Regions from separate parts of the Ramlibacter sp. G4-7 genome, predicted to be linked through region 1. Evidence: predicted binding sites of a transcription regulator. Region 1 holds the regulator's gene; the other holds the start of a gene.
What was found. The regulator FNR, encoded in region 1, switches genes on or off when oxygen is low (the NO sensors DNR and NnrR bind a similar motif). The targets are predictions, from matches to a motif close to TTGATNNNNATCAA.
Positions count from the first base shown of each region.

Region 1 (3,855 bases):
GAGCGTTTCCGGGCGGGCGAGGCGATCACCTCGCGCAGCTACGCGCGACTGCTGTCCTCGACGGTCGATTTCCTGCTCACCATCGACCCGCACCTGCACCGCCTGCCCAGCCTGGACGCGATCTACACGATTCCCACCCGCGTGGTCGCCGCGGCGCCGGCGATCGCCGCCTGGGTGCGGCGCGAAGTGGAGCGGCCGATCCTGGTCGGCCCCGACAGCGAGAGCGAGCAGTGGGTCGCGGACGTGGCGCGCCGGCTGGGCGCGCCGCACGTCGTCATGAGCAAGGTCCGCCGCGGCGACCGGGACGTGCAGGTGACGCTGCCCGAAGGCGCCGCGCACGACGGTCGCACCCCGGTGCTGGTGGACGACATCATCTCCAGCGGCCACACCATGGCGACCGCGGCGAAGGTGCTGCGGGAGGCGGGCTGGGCCCGGCCCTGGTGCGTGGGCGTGCATGCCTTGCTCGATCCCCCGGGGGTCGACATGCTGCACCGCGCCGGCATCGCGCGCATTGCCAGCTGCGACACGGTGCCGCACGCGACCAATGCCATCGCGGTGGCCCCGCTGCTGGCCGAAGCCCTCCGCGGGCAGCTGTCCGCCTGAAACGCGCGCGTCAGGCGTGCGGCTCGCGCCAGGGCGTAGGCCCCTCACGCGGCAGGGTGTGCGGGTGCGGGACGTGCACGTTGAGCGCGCGCAATTGATGCTCCAGCTGCGCGATGCGCTGCAGATAGCCCAGGAGCAGGCTGACGGTGAACAGGTCCAGGTCGTAATGGGAGTGCAGGCGCGCCGCCTCGAGCAGCGGGGGCACGCAGGCAGCACTGTACTCCCGGCTGCCGGGCCCCCCCATCGCCGGCACCAGCGAGCCGTATTCCACCAGTTCGTCCAGCTGCGCCGTGCTCATGCTGCAGATCAGCGCGAGTTCATCCTGGCCGATGCGGCGCAGCGGGTCGAGCCAGGTCAGGTCGGGAATTTCAGTGGCCATGGCAGGCCTCCTTCGCAGGAGTGGCGCGCAAGGCCGCGCGCGCACCGGCACAGCTTACGCCGTGCCGCGCCATCCAGGGGGCCGCCCCGATCACTGGACACGCAGGTCGAACGCGCGCTGCAGGCCCGCCAGGTCCGTGATCCGCACGTGCTTCTTGTCCACTTCCAGCAGGCGCTGCTGGGCGAAGGCGGAGAAAGTGCGGCTGACGGTCTCCAGTTTCATGCCCAGGTAGCTGCCGATCTCCGCCCGCGACATGCGCAGGTGGAATTCGCTCGCGGAGTAGCCGCGGGCCTTCATCCGTTGCGAGATGTTGAGGAGGAAGGCGGCCAGGCGCTCTTCGGCGTTCATCGACCCGAGCAGCATCATCAGGCTGTGCTCGCGCACGATCTCGCGGCTCATGAGACGGGAGATCACGTGCTGCAGGTCGACGCTGGTGGCGGCCAGTTCGCTCAGGTGGGCGTAGGGGATCGCGCAGATCTCGGCATCCTCCAGCGCCACGGCGCTGCTGGCGTGCTTGCCCGAGGCCAGGCCATCGAACCCGAGCAGCTCGCCGGCCATCTGGAAGCCGGTGACCTGCTCGCGCCCGTCCTTCAGGTTCAGGGTGGACTTGAAGGTGCCGCTGCGCACCGCGTACATGCACTGGAAACGGTCGCCCTCGTGGTACAGCGCCTGGCCCTCCTTGATCCGGCGGCGCGCGAACCTCAGGCCGTCCAGCCGCTCGACGTCGCTGCCCGTCAGGCCGCAGGGCAGGCACAGGTCCTTCAGGTGGCAGCTGGAGCACTGCGTCACCAGCGGCGCCGGCGTGCAGGCGGCGTCGCCGGCGTGCGCCCGGTCGATGAAGTGGATGGTGGCGACGGAAGCGGTGGCGGTGGTCATGTTCCCTCCTTCTGGCTTGTTCAATGGACCGCGTGCCGCCCTGCCGTTTCCACGGCACGGGCCAGCTGGTCGAATTCGGTGCTCTTGTCCAGGAAGCTCACGGCGCCCTCGCCCAGGTAGCGCTTGCGGTAGGCCGGGGCGGAGTTGTTGCTGAAGACGACGAAGGCGACCTGCGGGTCCGCCAGGCGCACGGCCTTGAGCACCTGCAATCCGCTGCCGCCTTCCAGCTGCACGTCCAGCACGACGACGTCGGGGTGGCAACGCAGGATGCCGGCGATGCAGCTCTCCGGCGTGGCGGCCTCGCCCACGATGGCGATGTCGGCCGCCCCGAGCAGCGCGTTGACGCGCTCGCGGATCTGCAGCGAATCGTCGGCGAGGAACACCTTGATGCAGCCGTTCGGGGTCATGCCTGCACTATGGGCATCCGGCCGGATTCGCGACATCGGAGCCGGCTGAATCGCTGGCTCGGAGGAGTCCGAATCGCCGCGGCGCGCGGGACTAGGGTCCCTAGGAATCGTCCTAGCCGCCTGGCTTGATCCGCATCAAGCGGTCGCGCGCTGCGTCGTCCCACCATGGGGGATCTCAATGCGAACGGAAGGCAAGCCATGTACAAGCGCATCCTCGTGCCGGTGGACGGCAGCGACACCTCGAACAAGGCCCTGGTCGCCGGCTTGCAGCTGGCGCGCGAGGGCGGCGGCCGCGTGCGGCTGGTGCACGTGCTCGATCCGATGGCTTTCATCAGCACCGGCTACGGGCCGGTGGTGGACTTGCTGGATGTCGGCAAGAAGGGGGCCGCCAAGGTGCTGGCCGACGCCCTGGAGATCGCCCGGGCCGCCGGCGTGCCCGCGGACACGAAGTTGCTGGACGCCCCGGGGGCGCGCATCGGCGAAGACATCGCGGCGGAGGCGCGGTCCTGGGAGGCCGACCTGGTGGTCGTCGGCACCCACGGTCGCCGCGGTGTGAGCCGGGTCCTGCTGGGAAGCGGGGCGGAGCAGGTTCTGCGCATGGCGCCGGTGCCCGTCCTGGCCGTCCGCAGCGACCCGCCGCCGGCCTGAGCCGACACCCGCCAGGCAAACGCACGCTTAGGTCGTATTGTTGACCTTCGGTTACGAATAGGTCGCCTTGCCCGGCGGCCTTCCGTGAAGTCCGTCACCTTGCCAGGCTTGTCAGCCCCGGCCGCCCGGCATACCTTTGGCAGGACCGGTCACAGGCCAATACAAGTCGGTGGGAACAACATGCGCTGGTTCAAAGGCACTCTGCGGCAAAGCATCTATGGCCTCCTGGGCAACCCCCTGGATCCGAGCGAGTCCGTGCTCGATTCGGGCACCGAGGACATCCGCGAAGCGATGCTGGCGCTGCTCACGCAAGCCGGCGGCCGGCAATTCGCCAACGTGACGCGCCGGGTGCGCTATGCCAGCGACGTCCAGGCGCTCTGGTACCTGCGCGGCGACCTGCTCGCCACCCTGGCGACCGTGCACGGTGAGATGGGGGCCCGCCAGCAGGTGCAGCGCGTGACGCGCATGTTCCAGGGCCTGCTTCCCGGCAGCCTGACCTCGCGCCCCAGCCCCCTGATGAACTGAGGGCCTCCGGCGCCCGACGACCAGCGCGGCATCGCCGCGCTTTTTTCATGCCTCAGTGCGCGTGCGCGTGGCCCCAGAACAGCAGGGCGTCGCGCCCTTCCGCGGCGAGCGTCACCTCGGCACCGACCGGCAGGCACACCTTGGTCGGCACGTGGCCGAAGGGCAGCCCGGTCAGGACGGGAGCCTTGACCTGCGTGCGCAGCCAGTCGATCACCGTCTTGAGCTTGAAGCCCTTGTCGTGCGGCACCGGCACCCAGTTGGTGAAGTGTCCGAGCACGATCGCCTTCTGCTTCTGCAGCACGCCGGTGTACAGGAGCTGCGTCAGCATGCGCTCGACGCGGTAGGGATGCTCGTGCACATCCTCCAGGAACAGGATGCCGCCCTTGACCTGGGGAAGCCAGGGCGTGCCGGCGAGCG
Region 1 is NZ_JBYNTT010000002.1:306,999-310,853, reverse strand. Features, by position in the region: gene AC3EGR_RS04440 (ribose-phosphate pyrophosphokinase) at 1-603, shown strand, start outside; gene AC3EGR_RS04435 (chaperone modulator CbpM) at 614-982, opposite strand; gene fnr (fumarate/nitrate reduction transcriptional regulator Fnr) at 1,073-1,858, opposite strand; gene AC3EGR_RS04425 (response regulator) at 1,879-2,265, opposite strand; gene AC3EGR_RS04420 (universal stress protein) at 2,464-2,913, shown strand; gene AC3EGR_RS04415 (hypothetical protein) at 3,094-3,438, shown strand; gene AC3EGR_RS04410 (LD-carboxypeptidase) at 3,491-3,855, opposite strand, start outside.

Region 2 (3,855 bases), on a different contig from region 1:
CGGTGCCGCACGACGGCGCATCACCGCCGGCGGGCCGGCGCGAGACGAGCAGCCAGGTGGGGTCCGGCACCCCGGCGTCGCCGCGGACGGCGCCGCTCTTCGACGGCGACTCCGGCAACGGTGCCAGCAGCCCGTCATCGTCCAGCGCGCCTACTGCGACCGGCTCGGTCGGCGACGCGACGGGGAGCGCGACGAGCTCGCAGTGAGGGAGGCCACATGAAAAGAGCCGGGGGAAACCCGGCTCTTTCACATCGTCTGCGCCTCAATTATCGAGGTCGCGGTCCTTCTCGACGTTGTCCAGCTCGCGCTCGGTGCGGACGTCGTCCTTCGCATCGCCGACGCGCTGCTGCAGCTTGCCCTTGAGTTCGCGGGCGTGGCCCTTGACCTCCAGGGTCTTGTCGCCGGTCAGCTTGCCGACCTGCTGCTTGATCTCGCCGGTGGCCTGGTTGGCGGCGCCCTTGACGTGGTCCTTGTTCATGAGGATCTCCTTTGTGTTTCCGATACTTCCATGTTGGGTCGCGGGCTGTGACGAGGTAGGCGTAGGGGGCCGCAGTTGCCGTGCGCGCCTTCCTACAGCAGAGGACACCACGGCAGGGCCAGGCGTCCGGCCTAGAGAGCGCCGACCGGCTGTGCCAGCACCGCGCGCAGCCGCTCGACGTCGACGATCTTCACGTGGCGGTGGTGGACCTCCAGGATGCCCTGCCCGGCGAAGGTCGAGAACGTGCGGCTGACCGTCTCCAGTTGCAGGCCGAGGTAGCTGCCGATCTCCTCGCGGGTCATGCGCAGCAGCAGCTCCGAGGGCGAGAAGCCGCGGGCCTGCAGGCGCTGCACGAGGTTGAGGAGGAAGGCGGCCAGGCGCTCTTCCGCGTTCATGGTGCCCAGCAGCAGCATGACGCCGTGCTCGCGCACGATCTCGCGGCTCATGACGCGGTGCAGGTGGTGCTGCAGCGCGCCCACCTCGCGGGAAAGCTCCCCGATGCGCTCGAAGGGCAGCACGCAGACCTCGGAGTCCTCCAGGGCCACGGCGTCGCAGGTATGTTCGTCGCCGACGATCCCGTCCAGGCCGACGATCTCACCGGCCATCTGGAAGCCGGTCACCTGGCCGCGGCCGTCCTCCGCCGTCACGCAGGTCTTGAACACACCCGTGCGGATCGCGTACAGCGCCTGGAACTTCTCGCCCGTGCGGAACAAGGGTGCCTTGCGCTTGACCCTGCGCCGGGTGGCGACCAGGCGGTCGATGCGGGACATCTCCTCGGGCGAGAGGCCCGCCGGCATGCACAGCTCGCGCAGGTTGCAGTTGGAGCAGGCGACGGACTGGGCGACGGCAGCGGTGGGGATGGGTTTCACGGAGGGAGGGCCTGGTGACCTGCATCAAATTCTGCGGCGCGACGGGCGGACGGGGCTTGATGCAAATCAAGCCGGCCGGACCGGTTGGCGCGCACCATGGCGGCTCGCTGCAAGAACAAGCCATGAACGCCTCCATCCTGCCCAAGCTCCTGCGCGAGTACGACGTCCCCGGGCCGCGCTACACCTCGTACCCGACGGCGGACCGCTTCGTCGAGGCCTTCGGGCCGGGCGACTACGGCTGCGCCCTGGCGCAACGCCGGGAAGGGCCGGCGGCCATGAACCTGCCCTTGTCGCTGTACGTGCACATCCCCTTCTGCGAGTCGCTGTGCTACTACTGCGCCTGCAACAAGATCGTGACGAAGCAGCATGCCAGGGCCGCGGCCTACCTGCGCTACCTGGCGCGCGAGATCGAGCTGCACACGGCAGCCCTGGGCACCGCGCAGCCGGTCAGCCAGTTGCACCTGGGGGGCGGCTCGCCCACCTTCCTGTCCGACGACGAACTGCGCAGCCTGATGGCGATGCTGCGCCGGAACTTCGCGCTGCTGCCCGGCGCCGAGTGCTCCGTGGAGATCGACCCGCGCACCGTGACCGCGGAGCGCCTGCAGGTGCTGGCCGATCTGGGCTTCAACCGCATCAGCTTCGGCGTCCAGGACTTCGACCTGGAGGTGCAGAAGGCGGTGCACCGGGTGCAACCGTATGCGCAGGTCGCCGCGCTGATCGAGGACACGCGCCGCATCGGCTTCGATTCCGTCAACGTCGACCTGATCTACGGGCTGCCGCGGCAGACCTCGCAATCGTTCGCCCGCACGCTGGCGCAGGTCGCCGGGCTGAAGCCGGACCGCATCGCGCTCTATGCCTATGCCCATCTGCCGGAGCGCTTCAAGCCGCAGCGCCGCATCGCGGCCTCGGAGCTGCCCGGAGCCGGCGCCAAGGTGCACATGCTGTCGAACGCGCTGGCCACCTTCCTGAGCGCCGGCTACGTCTACATCGGCATGGACCACTTCGCGCTGCCCGACGATGCGCTCGCCATCGCCAAGCGCCAGGGCCGGCTGCACCGCAACTTCCAGGGCTACAGCACCCATGCGGACTGCGACCTGGTCGGCCTGGGCGTGTCCGCCATCGGCAAGGTGGGCGCCACCTACAGCCAGAACGCGAAGACGATGGAGGAGTACTGCGACCTGCTGGACCAGGGCAAGCTGCCGGTGGTGCGGGGCCTGGCGCTCTCGCGCGACGACCTGGCGCGGCGCGCCGTGATCATGGCCCTGATGTGCCAGGGGCAGGTGGTGTTCGAGTCCATCGAGCTCGCATGGCTGCTCGATTTCCGCAGCTACTTCGCCGCGGAGATGCAGCAGATGGAGGAGCTGCGCAAGCAGGGGCTGGTGATCCTGGACGGCACCGGCATCCAGGTGACGGCCCAGGGCTGGTTCTTCGTGCGCGCGGTGGCCATGCAGTTCGACAAGTACCTGCAGGCCGACCGCAACCGCAAGCGCTTCTCGCGCATCATCTGACATGACGCTCACGCTCGCAGGGACCGCATTCCTCATGGGGCTGGTGGGAGGGCCCCACTGCCTGGCCATGTGCGGCGCCGCCTGCGGCGGGGTGATCCGGGCCGCGGGCGCGAAGCCGGCGCGCGGGATGTGGACCTTCCAGGGCGGGCGGCTGCTGGGGTACGCCGTCGCGGGCGCCGCGGCAGGGTTTGCGGTGCAGACCTTCGCGTGGCTGTCCTCGCAGACAGTGGCCTTGCGGCCCGTGTGGACGCTGTTCCACGTCATGGTGCTGCTGTGGGGGCTGGTCCTGTTCGCGCAGGCAAGGCAACCGGCCTGGGTGGAAAGCGCGGGGCGCAGCGTCTGGTCGCGCGTGCGGCCGCTGGCGCAGCGGCGCGGCGGCCTGGTCGCCACCGGCGCCCTGTGGGCCTTCCTGCCCTGCGGGCTGCTGTACTCGGCGCTGCTCGTCGCTTCGCTCTCGGGCGGGCCGTTGCAGGGGGCGCTGTGCATGGCGCTGTTCGCGGCCGGCAGCGGCATCTCGCTGGGGCTCGGGCCGTCGGCGCTGCGCAAGCTGCAGCAACTGGGCAACCGCCTGCGCCAGGACTGGGGCACGCGCATCGCAGGCGGCCTGCTGGCCCTGACGGCCGCCTGGGCGCTCTGGATCGACGTTGCGCACCGGGTTGCGGAATGGTGCGGCATCGGTTGAGCTGAAGCGCTGGCCGCGCTGACGGCCCGCGACCACAATGGGACGGAGCCTCGCGACGGCGCGAGGGGAGGGCGCCATGCCTGACAACCCTGCTGCCCCGGACCCGATCACGGTGGCCTTGACCGGCATGTTCCCGGCCATGGTGCTGCTCGCGGCGCTGTTGTCGTACCCCGTCGCCCGCTGGCTGCTGGCGCTGTACCACCGCAGCGTGGGACGCGGCATGCAGGCGTCCGGCACCGCCTCGGCGCCACCGCCAGTGGAAACCGCCGGGCCGCAGGAGGGTGCGCCGCTGAAGATCGTCGAGCTCGCAGGGGGCCA
Region 2 is NZ_JBYNTT010000005.1:213,922-217,776, forward strand. Features, by position in the region: gene AC3EGR_RS09290 (penicillin-binding protein 1A) at 1-206, shown strand, start outside; gene AC3EGR_RS09295 (CsbD family protein) at 263-478, opposite strand; gene AC3EGR_RS09300 (helix-turn-helix domain-containing protein) at 610-1,275, opposite strand; gene hemN (oxygen-independent coproporphyrinogen III oxidase) at 1,470-2,855, shown strand; gene AC3EGR_RS09310 (sulfite exporter TauE/SafE family protein) at 2,857-3,537, shown strand; gene AC3EGR_RS09315 (hypothetical protein) at 3,614-3,855, shown strand, end outside.
Region 2: hemN (oxygen-independent coproporphyrinogen III oxidase) is a predicted target of FNR. The motif match lies at 1,404-1,417, and genes of this name have one in related genera.